3 regions of the Citricoccus sp. NPDC079358 genome follow, and region 2 is predicted to be linked to each of the others. Evidence: predicted binding sites of a transcription regulator. Region 2 holds the regulator's gene; each other region holds the start of a gene.
What was found. Region 2 encodes LexA, which represses DNA repair genes until DNA is damaged. Its sites were predicted from a motif close to TCGAACANNTGTTCGA; they were not measured.
Positions count from the first base shown of each region.

Region 1 (4,449 bases), on a different contig from region 2:
CGGCGAGGGTACATGCCGGGATCGTGCTCGAAGATCCCGGCCAGGAACGCCTCGGGGTGGTGGGTCTTGAGCCACGCCGAGTGGTAGGTGGGAACGGCGAACGCGGCGCCGTGGGCCTTACAGAAGCCGAAGGAGCCGAAGGCGTGCAGCGTCCCCCAGACCTCGTCCACGACCTTCGGCGGATAGTTCCTCGCCAGCGCCGTCGACCGGAAAAACTCCTCCACCACACCCTCCTGCGGCCCACCGATCTGACGGCGGAACTCATCGGCCTGGGCCAACCCACAGCCGGTCATCACGTCGAAGGTCCGCAGTACCTGTTCGTGGAACACCGTCACCCCGTGCGTCTCGGCCAGCACGGGTTCCAGGTCCGGGTGGGGATACCGTGCCTGAGAGAAACCGTGGCGTTGCTCAAGGAAGGGCCGCACCATGTCCGACTGCATGGGCCCAGGACGGAACAACGAGATGTCGATGGTCAGGTCATTGAATTCGACGGGCGCCAGCTTCCCGATCAGCTCACGCTGACCCGGTGACTCGATCTGGAAGATGCCCAGGGTGTGCGTGGTGCGGATCAGGTCGAAGGTCGGCTCGTCATCGAAGGGCACCAGCTCGAGGTCCACGGTCTCCCCCGTGGTCCGCTCGATCTCGGCCAGGGTGTAGGCGATGGTCGACTGCATCCTGACACCGAGCACGTCGAGCTTGAGCATGCCCATGGGATCCATGTCGTGCTTGTCGAACTGACTCATCGGCAGGTCGATCCCGGAAGGCTGCAGCGGCGTCCGGTCCAGCAGGGTGGCGTCTCCGAGGATCACCCCGCACGGGTGCATGGCGATGTGCCGCGGCAGCCGGTCCAGTCGCTCGGTGAGGTCCACCAGCAGGTCCAATTGCTCCTGTCCGGCGGCCCGGCCTGATTCGACCTGCTCCGCGAAACCGCGCAACTCCGGCATCCGGTCCATGGCCTCACGGAAGCTCGACGCCGAGAACCGCCACAGTTGCTTGGCGATCGTGTCCACCTGCCCCGGTTCCATGCCGAGCGCCATCCCGGCGTCACGCACCGCTCCTCGCGCGCGGTAACCGTTCTGCATGCTCATGAGCGTGGTGCGTTCAGCCCCGAAACGCTCAAACATCGCATGGTAGACGTCGTGACGGCGGGCCGATTCCACATCGATGTCGATGTCCGGCAGAGTCGAGCGGTCATTGGAGAGAAAGCGTTCGAAGATCAGCTCATGCTGCATGGGGTCCACGTTGGAGATCCGCAACAGGTAATTGACCAACGACGAGGCCCCGGATCCGCGCGCCGAGACCCGCACCCCCATCTTCTCGATCATCTCCACCACCTCGGCCACGGTCAGGAAGTAGCTGGCGAAACCGAGCCGGTTGATGATGCCCAACTCATGCTCCAACCGCTTCTCCAGGTCCTGGCCGGCGGTCGACGACGCAAAGCGGGTGCCTCTGTAGAGGTCCGGGAAGCGGTCGGCAACCCTGCCGAAAGTGCGGTCCCGCAGCGCAGTGACCGGGTCCCCGGTGATCCCGATGACCGAGGCCTCCGGCACGGTGGGCCGCATCCAGCCCAGATCCGGACCGGGGTCCATCCGGCAGGCATCGGCGAGGGCATGGGTGTCATCCAGCAGGGCTGTGACCCCCTCGGCACTACCCCCGGCCCGCCCCTCCGTCCCGGACCCCGCCGCCTCGCAGATCTCCAGGGCGATCCGGTGCATGGATCCCGCAGGCTTCAGCCAGCCCTGCCCGTTGGGCTGTAAGTCGGTGAGGGCCTCGAGGGAGCTCAGGGCCCGGGCGGCGTCGAGGACGTCCGCGGTGGCGGCCCCGTCCGGCGTCGCATAGCGCACCGCGTTGGTCAGCACCGCCGGCACCCTGGTCTCCCGTGCGGCGCGCAGCATCTTCACGGCGTGGGCGGCTGACAGCTTCTCCCCCGGTGCAGAGAGATGGCAGACCACCCCCACCCGCAGGGATCCGGAAGGCAGCGCGGCCTTCCACCGGCGCAGCAGCGCCCGGCCGGCCGTGTACTTGCGGGCGGCCATCAGCTGCCCGACGTCGGATCCCGGCCCCAGCAGCACGAACAGTTCCGGTGGGGCACCGTGGTGCCTGCCGGCGGACCACTCGGCCAGTTCGGCCATCGTGACGTACGGCGTTCCCCCGGCAGAGCCACCCGTGGTGTGGGCGTGTGCTGCCGAGATGAGCCGGACCAGGGCCCGGTACCCCGTGCCCTGCGTGCCGCCTCGGGCCAGCACGACCACCCGGCCGGCGGGATTCGACCGCCGTTGACCCCAGGCCACCGCGAGGTCCACCCCGATCACCGGGTCCAGCCCCTGCTCCAGGCAGGCGCTGACATGCTTGGCCATGCCATAGAGCCCGTCCCGGTCAGTGCAGGCCAGCACCTCCGCGCCGTCCGCGGCGGCGGCTGCGGCCAGCTCAGCGGGCCAGGACACCCCGTAATGGGAGCTGAAGGCACTGGCCACGTGCAGATGCGGAAAGCCCGGGGCTGTGCCCATCAAGCACTCTCCTTGAGTCGCACTGCGGCGCCGTCATGGACGCGGACCAGCCGCCAGCGACCGGAGTCGACATGGCGGGAGAGGTCCAAGGTCAGCAGCGGTGCGCTGCGTGCCTTCTCCAGGCGCACCTGGACCCGCCAGACCTCGTGATCCACCAGACCGGCACCGCGGCCCCGCTCGGCCCGGCGCTCCTCGGTCCACCACTTGCGCCGCTCGTACCAGCGCACCGGCTCGGCCGCCAGTGCGTAGATCCGGCCGTTCCATTCCAGGCGCTTCGGGTCCCCTGCCGTGGTGCATTCAACGGCGACCGATTGAGTGAAGATTCCCATGGGACGTGATTCCTACCCTGTTCTTGTCGTGACTTCTCATGCCGTTTCCGCCCTCCGGCACATGACCGGCGGGTTCGTCCGGGAGCAGCCCGGGCCGGCGTCGTGCCCTGCCGTCTGGGAAGGAACGGCGGGCCCGAAACCGGGGCTGTCCGGTGGGGCGGTGGGAAGTGAAACGGCCGACGGGAAGACCCGGCCGCACCCCACCATGGTATTAGGACATGTGTTCTAACACCAAGAATGAGGCTATGAGGAAGGTGGGACGCGATAAGCGTCCGGTCAGAAAACCGTCAGTTGATGGGCTTCACATACTTCGGGAAGGCCAGCGGCTCGTCGAGTTTCTGGGGCTCCGGGTTCATGTCCAGACCCAGATCCTTGGCGAAGACCAGGCGGGTGCCGTCGTACACCCGCTTCGAGTTCTCGTTGAGCTCGAAGACCCGGGCACCGCGCAGGGTGTGCTGGTCCCAGGTACCGTCGTTCAGGCCGTAGGGGCCGAAGCCGGTGCCCGGACCGTAGCCCAGCTCGATGCCGTAGTAGTTGCCCATGTAGGTGTTGATGTGGTCATGGCCGCTGTACATGCCGAGGACGTCGCCGCGCTCGAAGGCGGCCGCGTAGATGCCGGAGTTGAACAGCCCGGTGTACACGCCCTCGTTCTTGACCCCCACGATGCCGTGGCGCTCCGCGGCCGCCGCGTGGCCGGCGTCGTCCGAGGTGAACTGCTGGCCGAACCACATGTGGTGGTGCTCATAGGTCGGGATGTGGAAGTACATCAGGCTCGGCACCTTCTGGCCGTAGCGCTCCTCCGTCTCCTTCGAGAGCTCGTTGTACCAGCGGATCTGCTCGGGGCGGATCCAGTCGTACCCCATGAGCCCCTCATGCGACTGGCCGGCGGGGTTCTCCTCGGCGTAGCGGCCCGAGTCGAGTAGCCAGATGCCGAACCTTGGACTGCGACCGCGGGAGCCGCGGACCAGGAGCTGGCCGTTGGAGGAACCGAACAGCCCGTCCTCGTCGGTGGGGTTCAGGTTGTGCTTGTACTGGCGGATGAACTCCACCATCTGCGGCTCGAACACCGTGGTGCCGGCCTGCTCGGTGGAGTCCTCGTCGTGGTTCCCGAAGGTCAGGGCCCACTTGACGCCCCGGGACTCCATGGGCATCACCACATTGTTGATGGCCTGGTAGACCTCGCGGTTGGTGGTGGGGCCTCCGGTGATCACGTCGCCGTTGATGAGGGCGAAATCCGGCTCCTCCTGGTCCAGTACCTTCCCCATGAAGTCCAGGGTGCGGCGGTCCGTCAGGTGGTCGTCCTGGGTGTCGTTGAACTGGATGATCTTGAACCGGCCGTTGCGGTTGAAGGACAGCGGCATCCGACGGCTGCGCTTCTCCTTGCCCCTGCCGGCCGCGGGCTGCACTCCGGCGGCATGGGCCGCCGTCGGCAAGGAGCCGAGGACCCCGGCGGCGGCCAGCGCCCCGCCGCCGGCCAGCATGCGGCGACGACCGACTCCAGGGGGCTCCGGGGACGGCTGCGTGATGGACGAGTCGGACGGATTCTGCTCGGTCATGGTTCCCCCTCGGGACAAGGCGACGCCGCGGACTGCGGCGCTCCACAAACTAGAGAG
Region 1 covers NZ_JBFBLI010000013.1:1,635-6,083, forward strand. The annotation lists gene dnaE (DNA polymerase III subunit alpha) at 1-2,507, opposite strand, end outside; gene AB0333_RS14130 (DUF6504 family protein) at 2,507-2,836, opposite strand; gene AB0333_RS14135 (metallophosphoesterase family protein) at 3,124-4,392, opposite strand.
Region 1: the regulator LexA is predicted to act here: its motif matches at 3,049-3,064, upstream of AB0333_RS14130 (DUF6504 family protein).

Region 2 (4,449 bases):
CCGGAGATCTGGGGCGTCGGGTCCACCGTCCCGGCGTATACGGCCCCTTCCGCGGGGTTGCTGGCGGAGATGATGCCCGCCCCGAGCGCGAAGTCCTGGGTGGCCGGCAGCATGACCTGATCACCGGCGGCCATCGCAGTCGTGTCAATGGACGTCAGGGCACCGGATGCCGGATCCAGCATGAGGGCGGTGACATCCTCCTGATGGAGCTCGACGCCCTCCATCGGGGGCCGGAAACCACCGTCCAGGATGGCGGACTCGTGGTTCAGGTGGCCGACGTATCCCCCGCTGTTGTGGGTGACCCAGATGCCTGCATCATGCAGTTCGAGGTCAGCGGTGTCGAAGCCGGGATAGAGCAAGGCGCCGGTGGCCACCAGCGCACCGATGGCGGAAAAGGCCACCGGGGTCGCCACAGACTTCATCTGCTTGCGCTTGTTCCCCATGCGTGCCCCGTCATCAGCAATGGATCCGCCCCACCACGGACCGAGGCCATCCTACCGGCCGGTCGGAGGGTATCGAATCCTCGGCGCCGCAGCCAGGTCCAGCCGGGGCTCAGGCCCCGGCGGGCACGAACAACACCTGGCCGGGCTGTAGCTCACCACCGTCGAGGTCATTCAGTTCGCCGATGCGCAGGATGGCTTCATGACGGGGCGATTCCGGGGCGGTGCGCCCGGCGATGGCCCACAGGGTGTCGCCGTAGTTCACCGTGAGGGTCTCCACGGCTGCCGCCGACTCGTCGGCCGACGCGGACGCCGGGGCCACCCCGTGGGCGCCGAAGAAGACAGCGGCCGCGGCGGCCAGGACTGACAGGAGGATGACGGGGAACCCCACGAAGAGGAAACGACCACGGCGGTTCAGGTGGAATCCGGCGGAGCCGGTCGTGCGGGTCTGGACCGATGCTGCAGTGCTCATGCTCTTCTGCCTCTCCTCCCGGATCCCCGGGCCGTCTAGAACGTGTGTTCGACTGCTTCGACGTCATGTCTAGCACGCCTGTTCGAAACATGCCAAGAAAACTTCGAACATATCTTTGAATCGAGGCTGTGACTCCGGTATCGTCAAAGCCAGCGACCCAGCACGAGACACCTCACCAAGACCGACGGACACGATAAGAACGGATGGTCGAATGGCCCCCCGGATTTCCACTCCCGCCCCGGACCCGCACCGCGTTCCCAGCGTCCGGCCCCTCACCGATCGTCAGCGGATCATCCTCGGATCCATCCGTTCGGCTATTGCCGCGCACGGCTACCCGCCGTCCATGCGGGAGATCGGGGATGCCGCCGGCCTGGCATCCCTCTCCTCGGTCACCCATCAGCTGGGTCAACTCGAGAAACTGGGCTACCTCCGCAAGGATCCGGGCCGCCCGCGTGCCATGGAGGTCCTGCTGGACGAGAACGGCCGAGCTCTTTCGACGGAGTCGGCTGCCGCGGCCCCCGATTCGACCGCCACGCCGGTGGGGACGGTGAGGACCCTGCACACCGGGGCCGCCGAGGGTGATGCCGTACCGGTTCCGCTGGTGGGCAGGATTGCCGCCGGTGGGCCGATCCTCGCCGATCAGCAGGTCGAGGACGTCATGACCCTGCCGCGCCAGCTGACTGGCGAAGGCGAGCTGTTCATGCTGAAGGTCTCCGGGGATTCCATGGTCGATGCCGCCATCTGCGACGGCGACTGGGTGGTCGTGCGCCAGCAGAACAACGCACTGAACGGGGACATCGTCGCCGCCCTGCTCGACGACGAGGCCACGGTGAAGACCTTCCGGCAGCGAGACGGCCACACCTGGCTGCTGCCACAGAACTCTGCGTATGAGCCCATCCTCGGCGACGAGGCGACGGTCATGGGCAAGGTCGTCACGGTACTCCGGGCGCTCTGAGCCCCATGAACCATCGGCCCCTGCCGCCCGGCGTCCGCGTGGCGGATGCCGAGGAGTTCGTTTATACACACGGGCGGCTGCTCGAACGCCGTCGGGTGGACCTGCTGCTCCATGGGGGCGGACCCGAGGGCGTCCTGGCCGCCCTGGGGGCATACCGCAATCCGGACGGTGGTTTCGGCCACGGCCTCGAACCCGATGTGCGATCACCGAGGAGTGAGGCGCTCTCCACCCTGACGGCCCTGGATCTCCTGGCCGGCTGGGATCTGGCCGAGCACCCCTGGGTGCGCTCTGGACTGGAATACGTGGCCTCGACCTCCGGGGTGGATGGTTCCGTGCCGTTCGTCACCGAGGCCTCTCTCGAGTGGCCCCATGCACCGTGGGTCCAGCCGGTTCCGGGCGGTTCGCATCTGACCTTCGGCTTCGCCGCCGCGGCACTGCTGACCGGGTTCTCGGGCGGGTGGGCCGAGGCCGCTTCCGATTGGTGCCGCCTGCGATTGTCCCAGGGGTCGACGGACGGCGGACTGGCCGCCTACGAGACCAAGTACGCACTGAGGTTCCTTGCCGCGGACGGCCTCCCCGCGGGCTCGGCGGACAGCCCGGTCCTGACGGTGCTCCGTGAGCGGCTCTCGGCCGACGGCTCCCTTCCCGTGGAGGGCGGCGCCGAGGACGAGAGCCTCCACGCGGTCGACCTGGTCCATGATCCGTGGACCGTTCCCTTCCCGTCCGATCTTCTCGGCGGGCTGGTCCCGGCGGCCGTGCTGTCACGGGACCGGCGGTGGCTGGCTTCCGCCCAGGACCCCGACGGCGGATGGTCGGTGGATTGGCCCGCCTGGAGCCCGGCCCCCGGCCTCGAATGGCGGGCTATTCGCACGGTCGGCGCCCTGGAGATGCTGATCCGCTAGTCACCGGGACGGAGCCGTTCCAGGACGCCCCGCACCACCGAGGGATCGGCCGTGGGCCAGAAGTCCGGCAGGGTCGAGCGCAGGAACGACCCATACCGTTCCGTCGCCAGCCTCGAGTCGAGGACAGCCACGACACCGCGGTCCGTCGCGGTTCTGATGAGTCGGCCGGCACCCTGCGCCAGGCGGACCGCCGCGTGGGAGGCGGAGACCGCCATGAAACCGTTGCCGCCATGGCGGCTGATGTCCCTGGACCGCGCCGTGGAGAGAGGATCGTCCGGTCGCGGGAACGGGATTCGGTCGATGACCACCAGCCGACAGGACTCGCCGGGCACGTCCACGCCCTGCCACAGGCTCATGGTCCCGAACAGGCACGTGTCCTCCTCCGTGGCGAACTGCCGCACCAAGGCGGTCAGCGTGGTGTCGCCCTGGCACAGGATCGTGGGCTTCGGCCCGAGCCGGGTGCGCATCTCGGTGGCGGCGTCCTCGGCGGCCCGCTTGGAGGAGAACAGGCACAGGGCACCGCCGCCGGACGCCCGGAGCAGTGCCTCCAATTCGTCATAGCTCTCGGGGGCGGCGAACCGGCCCGGCTTCGGCAGGTGCCGCGCCACGTAGAGCACACCCTGCCTCGGATAGTCAAAGGGACTTCCCACGTCCAGACCGGTCCAGACCGGCGCCCCCTCGCCCATCAGGCCGAGAGAGCCAGCCACCGGGTTGAACGATTCCCCGATGGCCAACGTGGCCGAGGTCAACACGGCCGTGGCCTGACCGAAGAGACCTTCGCGGAGTTTGCCGGCTACGGACAGCGGGGCCACGTAGAGCATCGGTGCCGCGGACTCGTCCCCGGGGATCCACCCGGTGCCGGGCTCGAAGTGGCCCGGACGGGAGGCCCAGAGCACCTCGGGATGACTGGTCTCCGGGGTGGTCTCCAGCATCCTCTCGGCCACGTCCAGGACATCCTGCATCCGGGACCGAGCCATCTGACGCCCGCCGTCGGCCGAGGAGTCGGCACCTCCCCCGCTCGGCTTGGAATCACTCAGGCCCTGGCGGGCCGCATCGCGGACGGCCCTCAGGGCATTTTGCTGGACCTCGTCCGGCCCACGCGATATCAGACCCGTTGGGGTCGCTGTGAAGGCAGCGTCGAGGCCGGCGCCAGCCTGCACCAAGTCCTCCACGGCGATGGCCGTATGCTTGCGGGCCGAGGAGGCCGCGGCCTGCACGATGGCGCCGGAGAGCTGTCCGGTCACCGCCCCGGTCACCCGGTCCTGGAGTTCGTGGGCCTCGTCCACCACCACCGCCTCGAACTCGGGCAGCACCGCGAGTCCCTCGAAGGCGGCGATCGCGAGCATGGCGTGATTGGTGACCACCACGTCCGCCTCTCCGGCGTCCGCGCGCGCCCGCTCCGAGAAGCACTCGGCCGCCATCGGGCACTTCTGGGCGCCCAGGCAGTCCACCGCGGACACCGAGACCTGGCGCCACGCGCGATCGGTGACACCCGGATCGAGGTCATCCCGGTCCCCCGTGTCCGTCTCCTCGGACCATTCCCGCAGGCGCAGGACCTCGCGGCCCAGGGGGCTGGTCGGGCCGCCGTCAGATCCGGACAGCAACTCGCCGTCGTCGGCCATGCCGAACAGTGCCTGGCCGTCCTCCTCCGGAAAGCCGCCCTCCAGCTTGTGCCTGCAC
Region 2 covers NZ_JBFBLI010000010.1:43,724-48,172, reverse strand. The annotation lists gene AB0333_RS12600 (Ig-like domain-containing protein) at 1-443, opposite strand, end outside; gene AB0333_RS12595 (LysM peptidoglycan-binding domain-containing protein) at 553-912, opposite strand; gene lexA (transcriptional repressor LexA) at 1,124-1,867, shown strand; gene AB0333_RS12585 (hypothetical protein) at 1,873-2,769, shown strand; gene AB0333_RS12580 (ATP-dependent DNA helicase) at 2,766-4,449, opposite strand, start outside.

Region 3 (4,449 bases), on a different contig from region 2:
GGACACGCTGGTGATGGGCATCGGCGGCGGCGGCCTGCTCGCTGGCGTGGCCGTGGCCGTCAAGGAGATGGCCCGCCGTCAGGGCCGGCACATCAACATCATCGGCGTCCAGGCGGAGAACGCCGCGGCATACCCGCCGTCGCTGGCCGCAGACGCCGTGGTGCCCCTCTCCCATGTGTCGACCATCGCGGACGGCATCGCCGTGGGCAAGCCCGGTCAGATTCCCTTCCAGATCATCAAGGAACTCGTGGACGGAGTCGTCACCGTGTCCGAGGACGCGATCGCCAACGCTCTCGTGTTCCTGCTGGAGCGGTCCAAGATGGTGGTCGAGCCCGCCGGCGTGGTGGGCGTGGCCGCGTTGCTGGAGGGCAAGCTGGCCGAACTCGGGATCGAGTCCCAGCACACCGTGGCGCTGCTCTCCGGCGGCAACGTGGACCCGATGCTGATGCTCAAGGTCATCCAGTCCGGCCTGGCCGCGGGCGGCCGCTACCTGACCGTCAAGATCTCCCTGCGAGACCGTCCCGGCGAGTTGTCCAACATCTCCCGGATCATCTCCGAGACCGAGGCCAACGTCACCCGGGTGGACCACAGTCGCATCGGCGGCTCCCTCAGCATGGGGGACGTGACGATCACGATCGACATGGAGACCCGGGGGCCCGAGCACTCCGAGCAGGTCCTGGGCCGGCTGCGCTCCTCCGGCTACCAGCCGATCGTGCAGCACTAGCCGGGTCTCGCTGAGCGGCTCACGCATCCTGACCCTGGGGCATCATGTCTAGGCCGCCCGGCCGGGACGCCAATAGAAGTTGCGGCGGGGCCGGCGTTCGGGGTCGAGGTACCGGGCCGGGACGAACCACGGGATGCCCCGGCGGACGGAGATCTCCCAGGCTCCGGCGTGAACGGCGTGGTGGTGGTGTGAGCACAGCAGCGCCCCGTTCTCCACCGACGTCGGACCGCCGTCCTCCCAGTGGTGGATGTGGTGGGCCTCGCACCACGGTGCTGGAATCGAACAGCCGGGTGCCGTGCAACCTCCGTCCCGAGCGGTGATGGCGCGCCTGAGTTGAGGCGTGAACAACCGTTTGGATCGGCCCACGTCCAGGACCTCGCCGCTGCCGCCCAGCACGACCGGGATCAGATCGGCCTCGCACGCGAGCTGTCGGATCGTCTCTGGATTGACGTCTCCCACGTAGGACATGGTCGAGATCATCCGATCATGGAGTCCCGGTGGACCCGGTGGACCCGGTGGACCCGGTGGACCCGGTGGACCCGGTGGACCCGGTGGACCCGGGGAATCCGGGGGACCAGATGGCCCGGATGGCCCCGATGGACCGGGTGGACCGAGGAGTCCGGATGATTCGTTCGAGCCGCTTCGTGGAGTCCGTTCGTCGAAATGCACGTCGTCCGCAGCGCCGAATCGGGCGAACAGGGTTTCGTAGTCGATGACCGCAATGATCTGGGGCCGGGCCCGACCCCTTGGTCCAGGGTGGGCGTTGCCCGTCGAGTTGGTGTTCCCGATGCTGCGGCCGTCAGCGTCGCTCCCCGTCTCAGGACCGATGCCGACCAGGGCCAGCGCGCCCGTCAAAGCACTGACGAGCCCGTCGAGTTCTCGCTGAGCCCGGCTGCGTCCGTCGAGGGCCTCATTCGCGGCCAGTTCAGTTGAACCATCCACATCAATCGTGTCAACGGTGCCGGTGTCGGTGCCAATACTCGTGCCGCTGCGGTCATGGGTTTGACCCTTCGCGTCCATCCTGCAGTCTGAGTGTGTCTTCCGAGGACTGGATGAAGCGGAGACCACCGTTGTGAGGACCTCATGCTGGGCGTCGCTGGCCAGCAGTGTCCACTGATGCAGCCCCTTGCCCGGACCGCGGTAGAACAGGCCCTGCATGGCCTTGAGCTGGGCGTCGGTCGGTTCGGAACCGTCTGGATTGACCACGGCTTCGAATCGCTGCCGCCAGTGCGTGCATACCTTTCTCAGCGTGTCCGGATCCAGATCCCGGGCCTGGGCGACGAGCAGCCGTTCACCGTCCGCGAGAAGGCCGTCTACCGTTCCGGGAGCCGTGTCTGCCAGGACGGCCTCGCGTTGGGCGGAGGCGATCGTTCCCACGATCATGTCCACCGCGGCTTCGCCCAGCTCGGCTTTCTGCACCGCCTCGGACAGGACCGGCATACCGGCGGGTATCACGGTGGTTCGGTCCAGTGTCAGCGACGCCATGGTGTGGGTGGCCCGGGCCAGCCGGGCCTTCGCCTCGCGACGGTCGATCCGCAAGAGATCGCGCAGGTATTCGGCGCCATTCCTGAAGGCACACTTTCCGGGCGGGATGCCCAACACTTCCTCCCGAAGTTGATGTGCCTCGAAAATCCGGTCAGTGTGCCCGGCCAGGGCAGTCCGCGCGGAGTCGATGGCGCGCGCCAGTGACTCCACGCCTACGTGCAACTCCGGCAAGGACCCGGCCACATTCTCGCGGCAGGGGGAGTCCGCATCATCATGATTGCCCGGTTCATCGTCGATGACCGAGGCGTCCCCGGAGTCTGAAGCTCTGCCGATGTGCATATCCCCGCCCCGCGCCCCGGCTCTGTCGGAATCGTCCGAGTCCCCGAAACCGTCTACCTCAGGGGTGGGACGGTCCGCATGGGCGTAGAGGCCCCAGTCAGCGCTACGGTCTTCTGCCGGGTCCCGCCGGAGGCGGGGCAATCGGTCCGCCAGTCTTGGGTCAGCCAATCGAGAGGAGAGTTCGGCGGCCAAGGCGCGGGATTGCGCCAATAGCTCGGGCAGGGGCAGCTCAGCCAGCTCATCACTATCTGCCATGGCTCCTCCCGTCCTGTGCCCTTGAACCGTTTTCCACCAGCCATGATGGACTAGTACTGGTATTCGAACACGAGTGGCGGACGAGTTAGGCGCTGAAGGCTCGAGATGTGGTTGGCGCGCCTCAAGCTGGGCGGTGTGGAGGACAGCGTGGAGAACAGCGTTGAGGACGAGGCAGGCCAAGAGATGCGTACGCGGTTGCCCGGGAATGGGGCGAAAGCTGGAGGGAGAACCGAATGAGGGCTGCGGCCAGAACTGGGGCGAGGGCTGGAGTCAGGACTGAATGAGGACCGAGGCGGGATGGGCTCGGGACTGAATGAGGACCGAGGCGGGATGGGCTCGGGACTGAATGAGGACCGAGGCGGGATGGGCTCGGGGTCTGTGGATTCTCAGCCGGCGTTGGTGGCGACCGTGGCCATGGTGGACGCGGTGAAGGGGTCCACCCGGCGTTCGACGGCCTCCACGAACGGAATCCCCTGGGCGATCTCCTCGATGCGCCGGGGCAACTCGCGACGGTCCAACTGGCCGCGGGCCGGTCCCAGCAGGCCGTGGGCCACGTTGAGGGCCTTGAGGAGGCCGAGTTCCGTCGCCTCGGCGCGGGTCGCCTGGCGGTCGCCTGCCAGGACTTGACCTAGCCGCTCACGCAGAGCGATCTCCTGGGCGGGGCTGGTGGTGATGAAACGGGGTCCGCGGAGGATCCTGGACTCCTCGGAGACGATGCCCTGCCGTGCCAGGCTCCGACCCACCGCCGTGTCCGGATTGAGCTGGGAACGGCCCACCAGGGTGGAGATCTTCTGTCCCGACATCGCGTCCAAGGCCGGCAAAATGGCATCCAGCGGGCCCTGGCCGGTCATCCCGGCCCGCACCACGGTCACCTGCGGGTCCTTGCCCTCCCGGGCGATCTCGATCGTGCCGAGGTCGGCGAGATCGGCGAGGGCGGCCGCTGCGAGTCCGTAGCGGCGGTATCCCCGCGCTCGCCCGGCCGTGCCGTGGTCCTTGGTCAGCAGCAGGAACATCTCTTCGACGATGAGCATGCCACCAACCTAACAAGGGGACGGGCTGGCCGTCGCGTCCCGCTGGCCGAGAGGTCAACCACCACTACACTTGCTGCCTCCCCTGGCGGGCCCCCCGCCTCCTCTGGCAGGCCCTCCGGTCCGCCGGCAGGCCCTCCGATCCGCCGGTAGGCCCTCCGTCCCCCAGCGGTCTCACACGCCGGCGGTCTCACACACCGGCGGTCTCGCTGATGGTTCGTCTCACCCACGAGAACGGCGGCGCACCGGAAAACCGGTGCGCCGCCGTCGGGAAAGCGGTGTGCAGGGAAGGAGCCCTGCCGGGCGGACCGGGCTGTCAGCGCCTGGTCCGCCCCTGTGAAGATCAGGGCTTGTACGGCTTGGCGGAGACGATCTCCACCGCGATGTCCTTGCCGTTCGGGGCGGCGTAGGTCAGCTTGTCGCCGACCTTGGAGCCCTGGATGGCGGCACCCAGCGGGGAGCGCTCGGAGTAGACGGTGATGGAGTCCTTGTCATCGGCGATCTCGCGGTTGCCGAAGAGGAAGGCTTCCAGGTCGCCGGCGATCTTGGCCTCGACGACCATGCCGGGCTCCACCACACCGTTGTCCTCCGGGGCGGCGCCGACCTGGGCGGTCTCGA
Region 3 covers NZ_JBFBLI010000005.1:146,493-150,941, reverse strand. The annotation lists gene ilvA (threonine ammonia-lyase) at 1-724, shown strand, start outside; gene AB0333_RS08330 (HNH endonuclease signature motif containing protein) at 773-2,803, opposite strand; gene AB0333_RS08325 (GPP34 family phosphoprotein) at 3,190-3,834, opposite strand; gene greA (transcription elongation factor GreA) at 4,175-4,449, opposite strand, start outside.
Region 3: the regulator LexA is predicted to act here: its motif matches at 2,855-2,870, upstream of AB0333_RS08330 (HNH endonuclease signature motif containing protein).